3 regions of the Pseudoalteromonas sp. 2CM39R genome follow, and region 1 is predicted to be linked to each of the others. Evidence: riboswitches for the same ligand, from Rfam matches in the RefSeq annotation. Region 1 holds a riboswitch; each other region holds the start of a gene.

Region 1 (3,282 bases):
CACTGTGATTTGACACATAGGTTAGTGACTGACCTGTCTCAGTATCTTCCGCTGAAAGATAGGTAAAGTTAAAGCTGTGATCAAAGCCAAATACTTGGTTTTTAAAGCTAAACTCAACACCCTCGTGGCGAGCTTCGTTTATATTGGTTGGGATCCACTGCCCTGATGCATTTGGTGCCCAAGCGATTTTGTTGTCGATTTCGCTGCGGAAAATCGCAATATCTAAGCTGATATCATTCACATTGAGTGATAAACCAAGCTCTTGGTTATCTGATGTTTCAGGATTTAACTCTGGGTTACCTGAGCCTGGGTAATATAAGTCATTAAATGTTGGAGATTTAAAACCCGTACTTTGACTTACGCGGAATGTAGCGATGTCATTTAAGTGATAGCCAACAGCTGCGGTGTAAGTTGTTTCATCATCAAACTGCTGATCATCATCTTGGCGAACGGTTAGGTTTGCCAGCACTTGTTCGTCGTCATAATAAGCGCCAACAAACGCAGCGAATACTTCACGGCTGTCTTTTAAGTAAGTACCAGAGTTAGTGTTCACTTCATCTTTATACCAATTCAAACCGCCACTAAGAGTCAGAGCTTGATTGAAAAAGTATTGGCCATTGTAATCGATTTGCTCACGCTCAGTTTCAAACTTATCGACCACCGTTGCGCCTGTGTAATCAATACGTGAGTCATCTGAACTATCACTTGATATTGCAATATCAATGGCATGGCTGTGTTTTTCGAAAGCTTTTTTCCAACCTAGTGAAGCTTGGTAATTTTCGAATTCACCTTTTTCTACAGTGCTGTCTGCAGGGCTATAAGCGCTATCGTATTTTGCTTCGCCTTCTGAGTATTGTGCTTGCGCTAAAAACTCACCTAACTGCTCATTTTGATAACCTAGATTAAAGCCAAGGTTTTTGTTCTCGTAGCCGTCTTCATCTGGGGCTAAGCCTTGCAGAACATCAAATCCATCTGTTTTTTCATAACCAGCATTAACTGCAACATCAACACCCGCAAACTGGCCACCTGTCGCTACTTGGTACTCTTGGTAAGAGTCTGAGCCAAAAGTAACATCTAAGGTCGTATTTTGTGCTTTACGCGTAATGATATTAATCACACCAGCTAGCGCATCAGAACCATATACAGCAGCACGTGAGCCTTTAATTACTTCAACACGCTCAATACTGTTTAAAGGAATATTGCTAATACTTTTATAGCCAAGTGTTGCAGAGCCGGTGCGTACACCATCAATTAAAATAAGTGTATGACGAGAACTTGCACCACGTAATGACACACCTGAGCTTTGCCCAAAACCACCATTGGCATTAATTTGAAAGCCTGCTTGGGTGGCCAGTAAGCTTGGTAAGTCACGAACATAGCTTGCTTCAATATCAGCACGGTCAATGACAGTAACGCTGGCTAATACATCATTAATTGATTGTTCGAATTTATTGGCAGTAACTGTGATATGCTCGATTGATTGCTCGTCAGCAGATACAGAAAAAGACAACGCAGCAGCAACCGCTACGCCTAACGCAGATTTATTTAGCATGATATCCCCTAGCCTGTGCCCACCGCACACGCGAATAGTAAGTTACTTCAAGGCCGGTCTCCGGACTCTGTACATGCATGGCATATACATTACCGTTGCGGGGGCAGTGTTGGCATTGTTTTCTCCCTGAAAACGCACCGACTTCCCGATTATCTTGCGACTATTTCACCCTTTGAAATAAAACGTATCTGAAGATACAGCAAGCACCTCGAAAATAGGCCGTTATTGTGATGATTTTGGGGAAGAAAGTCAATGGACGGCTATACTGCTAAAATAAAGTTTTAAGCTTTAAGCTGTAAGCCGAAAGTAAAAAAGCCAATCAGCGAGGCTGATTGGCTTTTATAAAACAATGATTACCAGAAATACTCATGAGGTTTCGAGTTTCCTAACGGAAAAACAATTCCTTCTGGGTCAGCACCATTCAGCACAAGCTTACAAAGAGTTTTATTTAAACGTCTTCTTGGCTTGGTCATCGTCATTTTCACCCACCAGCTTGGTGTTTGTTGGTAAAAATAAGTACTGTGTGGGCCTGTATATTTTCTGTTTATTTTACCGTGTTTATTACGATCTATTGCTTTGTTTTTTACTGACATAAATATCCTCTAGCTGAAAATAGCTAGAAGATATCTTTTTCTCTGTAACCTAATATTTGTCTCAAAATACGCTCCTTGTAAAGTTCAGAAACTTGTAGGCTTATAGCTTAAAACTTACAGCTTAAAGCTAAAAACATAGAGTATTAATCGCGGAAGTTTTTGAACTGGAATGGTTGACCTAAATCAGCAGTACGAACAACTTGCATTGCTTCTTGTAAATCATCACGCTTTTTACCAGTTACACGTAATTCTTCACCTTGAATAGCAGCTTGTACTTTGATCTTTGAGTCTTTGATTAACTTAACGATTTTCTTCGCTACGTCTTTTTCAATACCTTGCTTAAGAGCAACGTCACGCATTACGTATTTACCGCTACGCGACTCATCTTTAAGCTCAAGGCTAGATACATCTAAACCACGCTTTGAAATTTTCGCAGCAAGAATATCAAAAAGCTGCATAACTTGTTGTGGTGCTTCTGCTTTTAACTTAATTACTTTGTCACTTAGTTCGATTGATGCATCAACACCACGAAAATCAAAACGCGTCTCTAGTTCACGCTTTGCATTATCTACTGCATTCTGCGCTTCGTTCATTTCTACTTCAGAAACAATATCAAATGAAGGCATGGGGTTCTCCTAACATAGTCTTTTTTAAATTCATTTATGGTTGGCAATTATAACGCTTATTTATAGATTCTTTCTATTTTTATCCAACTTGTTCAGGTGCGATGCAAAAATTGTTTGATATACTGGCCATTCAATTTCGGCATTTTTAGGGTTTATTGTGACAAGGCGTGTTTACCAAGTTATCTTTTTAGCCAGCATTATTGGCTTTACAATTTTATTTGCCAAAGAAATTAAAGGGGTGAGCAACCTCTTTCCACACGTTGATAAAGTGGCGCATTTTGGTATTTTCTTTGTACTGGCCATGGTGATGGATAAAGCCTTTAAATTGCCACTTATGGTGCAAATTTTACTGTTAGCCGGATATGGTGCAGCCATAGAGTTTATGCAAGATATGCTGCCTTACCGTCAAGCTTCGGTTGGGGATTTTGTCGCTGACTTTATTGGTGCTGTAAGTTACTTTATCATTAAACTTGGTTTTCATTTAGGTAGTAAGCAACGTAATGGCTAACAT
Region 2 (3,282 bases), on a different contig from region 1:
CCGGTTAATGCCGCCCCAGATAGCGCAATACCCGCCCCAGCTCCCACAAAAGACATTAGTATAACCACACCTAATGAAGCGCCGGACGAAATACCAAATAAATAAGGATCTGCTAAGGGGTTACGGGTGACTGTTTGTAGTATTAAACCTGCAATCGCTAAGCCACTCCCAGCTAAAAAAGCCAGTAAAGTACGTGGCATTCTTAATTCAATAATAATACGGCTGGTAAATGAAGCCTCGTTTGAAAAGGTTAAGCTTTGATAAACATCTGCGAGCGACGTGGGTGCCGCACCAAAACTCAGTGCAATAAATAAACTTAATAGTGCGCATAGTAGCGCAGCGATTAATGCAACGGTATGGTTAGAAAAAACCGTCATATTATTGGTATCCATAATAATAAGTAATATGAGGAATAGCCTCACCCGAAGCAGCTACTTGAGGGTGAGTGCTCACTTGTGCACAAACGCCAAACACCTCATCCAGCATCTGCTCAGTGACCACTTTATTTGGCTTACCTGCATCAACAACTTTTCCATTTTTAATAACCACTAACTCATCACACATAGCAGCAGCTAAATTTAAGTCATGAAATGACGCAAATACCGTGATCCCTAGAGATTTAGCCAGCTCCATCAGTTGAATTTGATATTTCACATCAAGGTGACTAGTTGGTTCATCCATAATAAGAAGTTGCGGTTGCTGCACAATAGCGCGGGCAATAAAGGCTCGTTGCTTTTCACCGCCAGATAGCGAATCAAATAATTGAGTACTATGAGATTCAAGCCCCACATGGCTAATAGCCTGAGCTATTTTTTGTTTATCTGCTTGGGTGGTCGAACTGAATAACGTTTTATGTGGCGTAAGCCCTAGAGCCACAACATCGAATAACGAGAGGTTAAATTGCGACGGTGTTTCTTGGAGCACAACGGCAACTTGCTTGGCGTAGTCTTCGCTTTTTAGTTGCCAAATATCGGTGTTATTAAATTTAACCTCTCCCGCTGACGGCTGATTAAATCGATACAAGCACCGCAGTAAACTCGATTTTCCCGCACCATTAGGACCAATTAAGCCAACAAACTTGCCACGCTCAATACTCACATTAATATGCTCAAGGATTAAGGTGTTACCCACTCGCCAAGAGACATTATTAACGGTTAGAAGTGCAGTTTTTTTAGCGGTTTGAGTGTGCAAAAAATTATCCTAGGCAGAGAAAACCCACACTCAGTACCACAAGTACCAAAAAGAAAATGAGTTAACCCGCTCGTTATATGAAGTTTTAAGGCACTTGTATCTGACTTACAGTAAAACTGTTCACAGTTACGGGTATAGTTGAGGAGTTTCACCTCATTCCAAATGCTTGGCTATTATGCGCAGATAAGTAAATAATTTAAAGCAAAAAAAACCGCACTCAGCTGAGTGCGGTTAAAAGGGAGTGTTTTAACTAAGTATTAGTTAAAACTTATATTCCATACCTAAACCTAGGTAATCTTGGTCAACGTTGTTGTCCATATCAAAACTTGAGTAAAAGCCAAATACCTTAAGGTTTTTGTTTAGCTTGTGATCAACACCTACCGATACTGCGCTTTTATCATCGCTGTCATCAAAATCCATTGTTTGATATTGCACTTTAAAAGTGTTGCTACCCATTAGGTAAGCTGCATTCAATAAGTAACCGTCAGCCTCAGCGCTACCGTCTACTTTTTCTTGTGTTTGGTACATTGCGCCAAGTCTAAAGTCTTCAATTTTACCTTGAACTGTTGCACGTACTACGTCGTAACCATTTACTTCACTATCAGCAGCAACAGCAGCATATACAGCGCTCTTTTTAAGACCTGCATCGCCGTAAGTTAATGCCACTGAGTAACCATTTTTGGCATCTTTATCGTCTTCTGCAATAAATGAAGCTAACACTTTAAAGCCTTCATATGAGTTTGAAGCGTAAGATACTGAGTTACCTAAACGGTTTTCACCTTTAAACGTATTTTTAATATCACCTTCAAGGTCATTAAATAAATCAAGTTTACCTTGCGCCTGCTTTAGCGCGGTATCGTTACGGCCTATTACTACCTGACCAAATGAACCTTTAAAACCTACATATTGATTACGCGCTGAAATATTATCTTTATCGCCTTTTGAGTCAGCGTCCGACACATCAACCTGAAACTCAAACTTATAAACAGCTTCTAAACCGTCTGAAATTTTTTCAGACCCCTTAAGTCCGAAACGAGATGCATTACTTTTAATTTCAGTAAACGACCCTTCTCCATCATCAGATGATTGAACGGTTACATTCGCTTTACCGTAAATGTCTACTTCTGCAAGCGCATTAAAAGATAAACCACTAAGTAAGGCTAGGCATAGGCTCGATTTTGCAAATTTCATGTTATTTCCTCGATAAACACAATAGACTAATTTTTAAAACAGCAGCAGTGTGTCACCGCTAAATGACAAAAATATTACAAAGGACATATTTTTGTCTTTTTAAGTTAATAAAACTGCATTAAATCTGAAATCAAAATAACATCTAAAATATACCGTCTAACGACTACTTACTTTGTTTCAGTAAACTCGGTGTCATTTGCGACAGCAAATTAACCAGAGTTTCTATTAACTCTTTCTGTTCGTTATCTCTATGATAGGCAACAAATACATCTCTTGACGTATTTTCTACCCCTTTTACATGAAAAAGTTCGCCTTTTTCTAAATGGTCTTTAACTAATACCTGTGGAATAAACGCACTGCCGCCACATTGCAGTATTAAATCAAGCGCTATACGTCCGGTACTGGTTCTAAAATAAGGCGGCGTTTTACCGGTAAACTGACGCGCATGCCAAAGAGAAAACGTAGTTCCCCAATCAACATAAACATATTGATTATCAAAAAAGTTATCGCCTGTTGCGGTATCGTAGCCACTAACCGGAATAATAGGTAGTTCACAAATTCGTTCAACAACGAGTTCGTCTACTTTTGGTGGATCAAATAAAATGGCTAGATCAAGGGTGCGCTCTAATAGTAATCGAGTACTCTCTTGTTGTGCTTTTACCTCTGCCACCAAAGATACACCGGGCATAGCCGATACTATATTTGTAATACCAAACTGTAAAAACGCATCCCAAATATTAGGAGTCCCAGCCAAGCTGATTTGCTTATGCATATTATCTGCAAGTGCAACATCCACTTTGGCCCTTTGCATTCCAGTAATAATCATTTGTGCATGCGGCAACAAGCGCTCACCCGGAGCCGTTAGTTGAATATTATTGCGCTGGCGAATAAATAAATTTA
Region 3 (3,282 bases), on a different contig from region 1:
CAGAATCATAATACGCAATTGATGGACGCGATGAGCGATACTGCATATCTAAACTGGCATCAAAATCGCCCCATGATTTGGCGAGTTGATAATTAAACGATTCTGAAGGTCTGCGTGGTAAATCCGTATTCGTCTTTTCATCTGTAGCGTCTAAAAAGCTAAAATTAACAGAGTGTTCAAAGCCTAACACGGAAAACTCAGCCGACATTTCCAGCCCCTGCATAGATACTTTATCTATGTTAGTTGCAATATATTTACCTGAGTCCGCATCATAATTATTACTAATTAAATTATTGATACGGTTATCGAAAAGAGCAATATCATAACGCCCCCATTGAGTTTCTAGGGTAACACCAAACTCATTGTTTAAGGCTTCCTCAGGCTTAATATTATTATTTGGCAGGTAGTATGGGCTGTTAGTCACAAACGCATTAATTAAAGACGGCGCCCTAAATGCGGTGCCATGATTTAAACGTACCGTTACATACTGATTCGCTTTATATCCAAGTCCAGTACTGTAAGTATTTGCGCGGCCATGGAAGTCATAATCATCGGTTCTGATAACCGCATTTGCTAACCATTGTTCATGACTATAAAACGCGCCTATAAACAATGCGTTATTATCGCGTTTTTCTTCTGATGACGTTGCTGAAGAGTTTGATAAATCCTCAGACAAGTAATTAAAACCACCTGATAAATCAAGCTCTTTCGTTAGGCTATAAAGCCCTCGGTATTCAAACTCAACACGCTCTGTGCTATACACTTGCTGAACATCGGTGCCAGTTTGAGTATTTTCTTCTTGCGATACACTCAATGAAGTACTTTGGGTATATACTTCTGAGGCTTTTTTCCAGCCTAGCTTAGCGGTATAGTTTTCAAAATCGTAGGCATCGTTACCCCATGCGTTATCATACTGCGCTTCACCTTCACTGTACTGAGACTGTAAGCTCAACTCACCTAGTTCAGCCAGTTCATACGCTAAATTAAAGCCAATGTTTTTATTTTTGTAGCCATCATCATCGTGATCTTTGGTATATTCAGCCACAGGATCTTTGCCAGTAACATCAAAACCATCTGTCTCTTCATAGCCTAGATTATAATTAAAGCTAAGCGCCTCTTTTGCAAGCCCACCAGCAAGCTGATAATTACTGTAACTATGACTGCCCAAATTAGCCGAAAGCGTATTATTTGAGGCTTTACGGGTAATGATATTAATTACTCCGGCTACCGCATCAGAGCCATAAATAGCTGCTCTGGCACCTTTAATAACTTCAACACGCTCGATACTATTAACTGGAATATTAGTTAGCGATACACTACCTGAGCTTGCATCGCTCACTCTTACGCCATCAACCAATACTAAGGCATATTTAGCGCTAGCACCGCGAACAAATATATCTGCTTTTTGACCTAATCCGCCGTTACGGACAATATCAATACCAGCTATGGTATTTAATATTGCAGGTAAGTCTCGGTAATTCGCTTTTTCAATATCAGCGCGGTCGATAACTGCCACACTTGCTAATACATCATTTATAGGTTGTTCAAATTTATTTGCAGTAACGGTTATTCTTTCAATGGTTTGTTCTGCAGATGCAGAAAAAGACAGTGCCGCCGAAATAGCCACACCCAATGCAGTTTTATTTATCATGATGTTCCCTATCTCTGCCCACCGCAAAGATGTTAGTAAGTAAGATTACATCAAGGCCGGTCTCCGGACTCAGTTACCATAATAAAATACAGCATAACTTTACCGTTGCGGGGGCAGTGTTGGGATTGACTTCATCAATGAAAACGCACCAACTTCCCGATTATCCTACTAAAAAAATCACACCTTTGAAGTGTTTAGCAAGCACCTTGAAAATAGGCTGCTATTGTTATCTGTTTACTTAAAAATGTCAACGGACGTCTAAACATCTACAATTTGATTTTTGGGGTTCGGGGTTCGGGGTTCGGGGTTCGGGGTTCGGGGTTCGGGGTTCGGGGTTCGGGGTTCGGGGTTCGGGGTTCGGTAATTATCATAGATTCAAAAATAAAAAAGCCAAACAATATAGCGTGTTTGGCTAAATACATGTTGCTTTGAACTAAGCGCCTATAGTGCCTAGCTCGAAACAATAAATTAATCGCGGAAGTTTTTAAACTGAAATGGCTGACCTAAATCGGCAGTGCGTACAACTTGCATAGCAGCTTGTAAGTCATCACGCTTTTTACCCGTTACGCGTACTTCTTCGCCTTGAATAGCCGCTTGCACTTTTACTTTAGAATCTTTAATGGCTTTTACTACTTTTTTAGCCATATCTTTTTCGATACCCTGCTTTAGTGCAACGTTACGAAAAACATTTTTGCCTGCGCGAGAAATATCTTGTAGTTCTAGGCTCGCAACGTCCATTCCACGCTTAGAAACTTTCCCAGCTAAAATATCAAACAACTGCATAACCTGAGCATCTGCTTCAGCTTTTAATTTAATTGTTTTATCGTTTAATTCAATTGAGGCATCGACCCCTCTAAAATCAAATCGTGTCTCTAATTCACGATTGGCATTATCAACCGCGTTTTGTGCTTCGTTCATTTCTACTTCAGATACAATATCAAATGAAGGCATGATGTTCTCCTAACTAGCTAATCTTAATTTTATGCGGCAATTATAACGTTAAAATGATAAACCTTTACATTTTTCTGCATCTTGTTCAGGTGCGATACTAATTTAGTTTGATATACTGAGGCTTCTTTTTTATACGATTTTAGGATTCTTCGTGACGAGGCGTGTTTACCAAGCTATTTTTTTAATTAGTATTGTCGCATTTACCTTCTTATTTGCTAAAGAGGTAAAAGGGGCTGCAAACTTATTTCCGCATGTAGATAAAGTGGCGCATTTTGGTATTTTCTTTTTACTTGCCATTATAATGGATAAAGCCTTTAAACTGCCTTTATATGCACAAATATTGCTGTTAGCCGGCTATGGTGCCGCAATAGAAATTATGCAAGATAGCCTCCCTTACAGACAAGCATCACTGGCCGATTTTGTTGCCGACTTTATTGGTGCGGCGAGCTACTTTTTAGCTAAAGCCCTATTAACACTACGTAAAAAGAAGCGTTATGGCTAACATACTTGTTGTTGGTGATGGTGCTATTGGCTTGTTATTTAGCTATTTCTTAGCGAAACATCACACTGTTAATATTCTTACTAAAAAAGGCACCCTTAACACTCGCTTTTATAGCCGTGGTGATGCCCCTTCAGAAAAAATTAACGCTACTTTCATCTCACAACAGCAATTAGCCCAA

The links. A riboswitch is a leader RNA that binds a small molecule or an ion and turns the genes downstream of it on or off. The one in region 1 is predicted to bind cobalamin.
Region 2: linked by a shared signal. The riboswitch ahead of MTF66_RS23590 (ABC transporter ATP-binding protein) and the one ahead of MTF66_RS20995 (TonB-dependent receptor domain-containing protein) in region 1 are both predicted to bind cobalamin.
Region 3: linked by a shared signal. The riboswitch ahead of MTF66_RS16665 (TonB-dependent receptor domain-containing protein) and the one ahead of MTF66_RS20995 (TonB-dependent receptor domain-containing protein) in region 1 are both predicted to bind cobalamin.

What each region holds. Positions count from the first base shown of each region.
Region 1 is NZ_JALNTM010000009.1:280,768-284,049, reverse strand. It holds gene MTF66_RS20995 (TonB-dependent receptor domain-containing protein) at 1-1,552, opposite strand, end outside; cobalamin riboswitch at 1,586-1,740, opposite strand; gene MTF66_RS20990 (hypothetical protein) at 1,906-2,145, opposite strand; gene MTF66_RS20985 (YajQ family cyclic di-GMP-binding protein) at 2,289-2,771, opposite strand; gene MTF66_RS20980 (VanZ family protein) at 2,929-3,279, shown strand; gene MTF66_RS20975 (ketopantoate reductase family protein) at 3,272-3,282, shown strand, end outside.
Region 2 is NZ_JALNTM010000011.1:250,617-253,898, reverse strand. It holds gene MTF66_RS23595 (iron ABC transporter permease) at 1-377, opposite strand, end outside; gene MTF66_RS23590 (ABC transporter ATP-binding protein) at 379-1,191, opposite strand; cobalamin riboswitch at 1,265-1,395, opposite strand; gene MTF66_RS23585 (porin) at 1,453-2,382, opposite strand; gene MTF66_RS23580 (LysR family transcriptional regulator) at 2,546-3,282, opposite strand, start outside.
Region 3 is NZ_JALNTM010000007.1:59,388-62,669, reverse strand. It holds gene MTF66_RS16665 (TonB-dependent receptor domain-containing protein) at 1-1,651, opposite strand, end outside; cobalamin riboswitch at 1,688-1,853, opposite strand; gene MTF66_RS16660 (YajQ family cyclic di-GMP-binding protein) at 2,120-2,602, opposite strand; gene MTF66_RS16655 (VanZ family protein) at 2,754-3,104, shown strand; gene MTF66_RS16650 (ketopantoate reductase family protein) at 3,097-3,282, shown strand, end outside.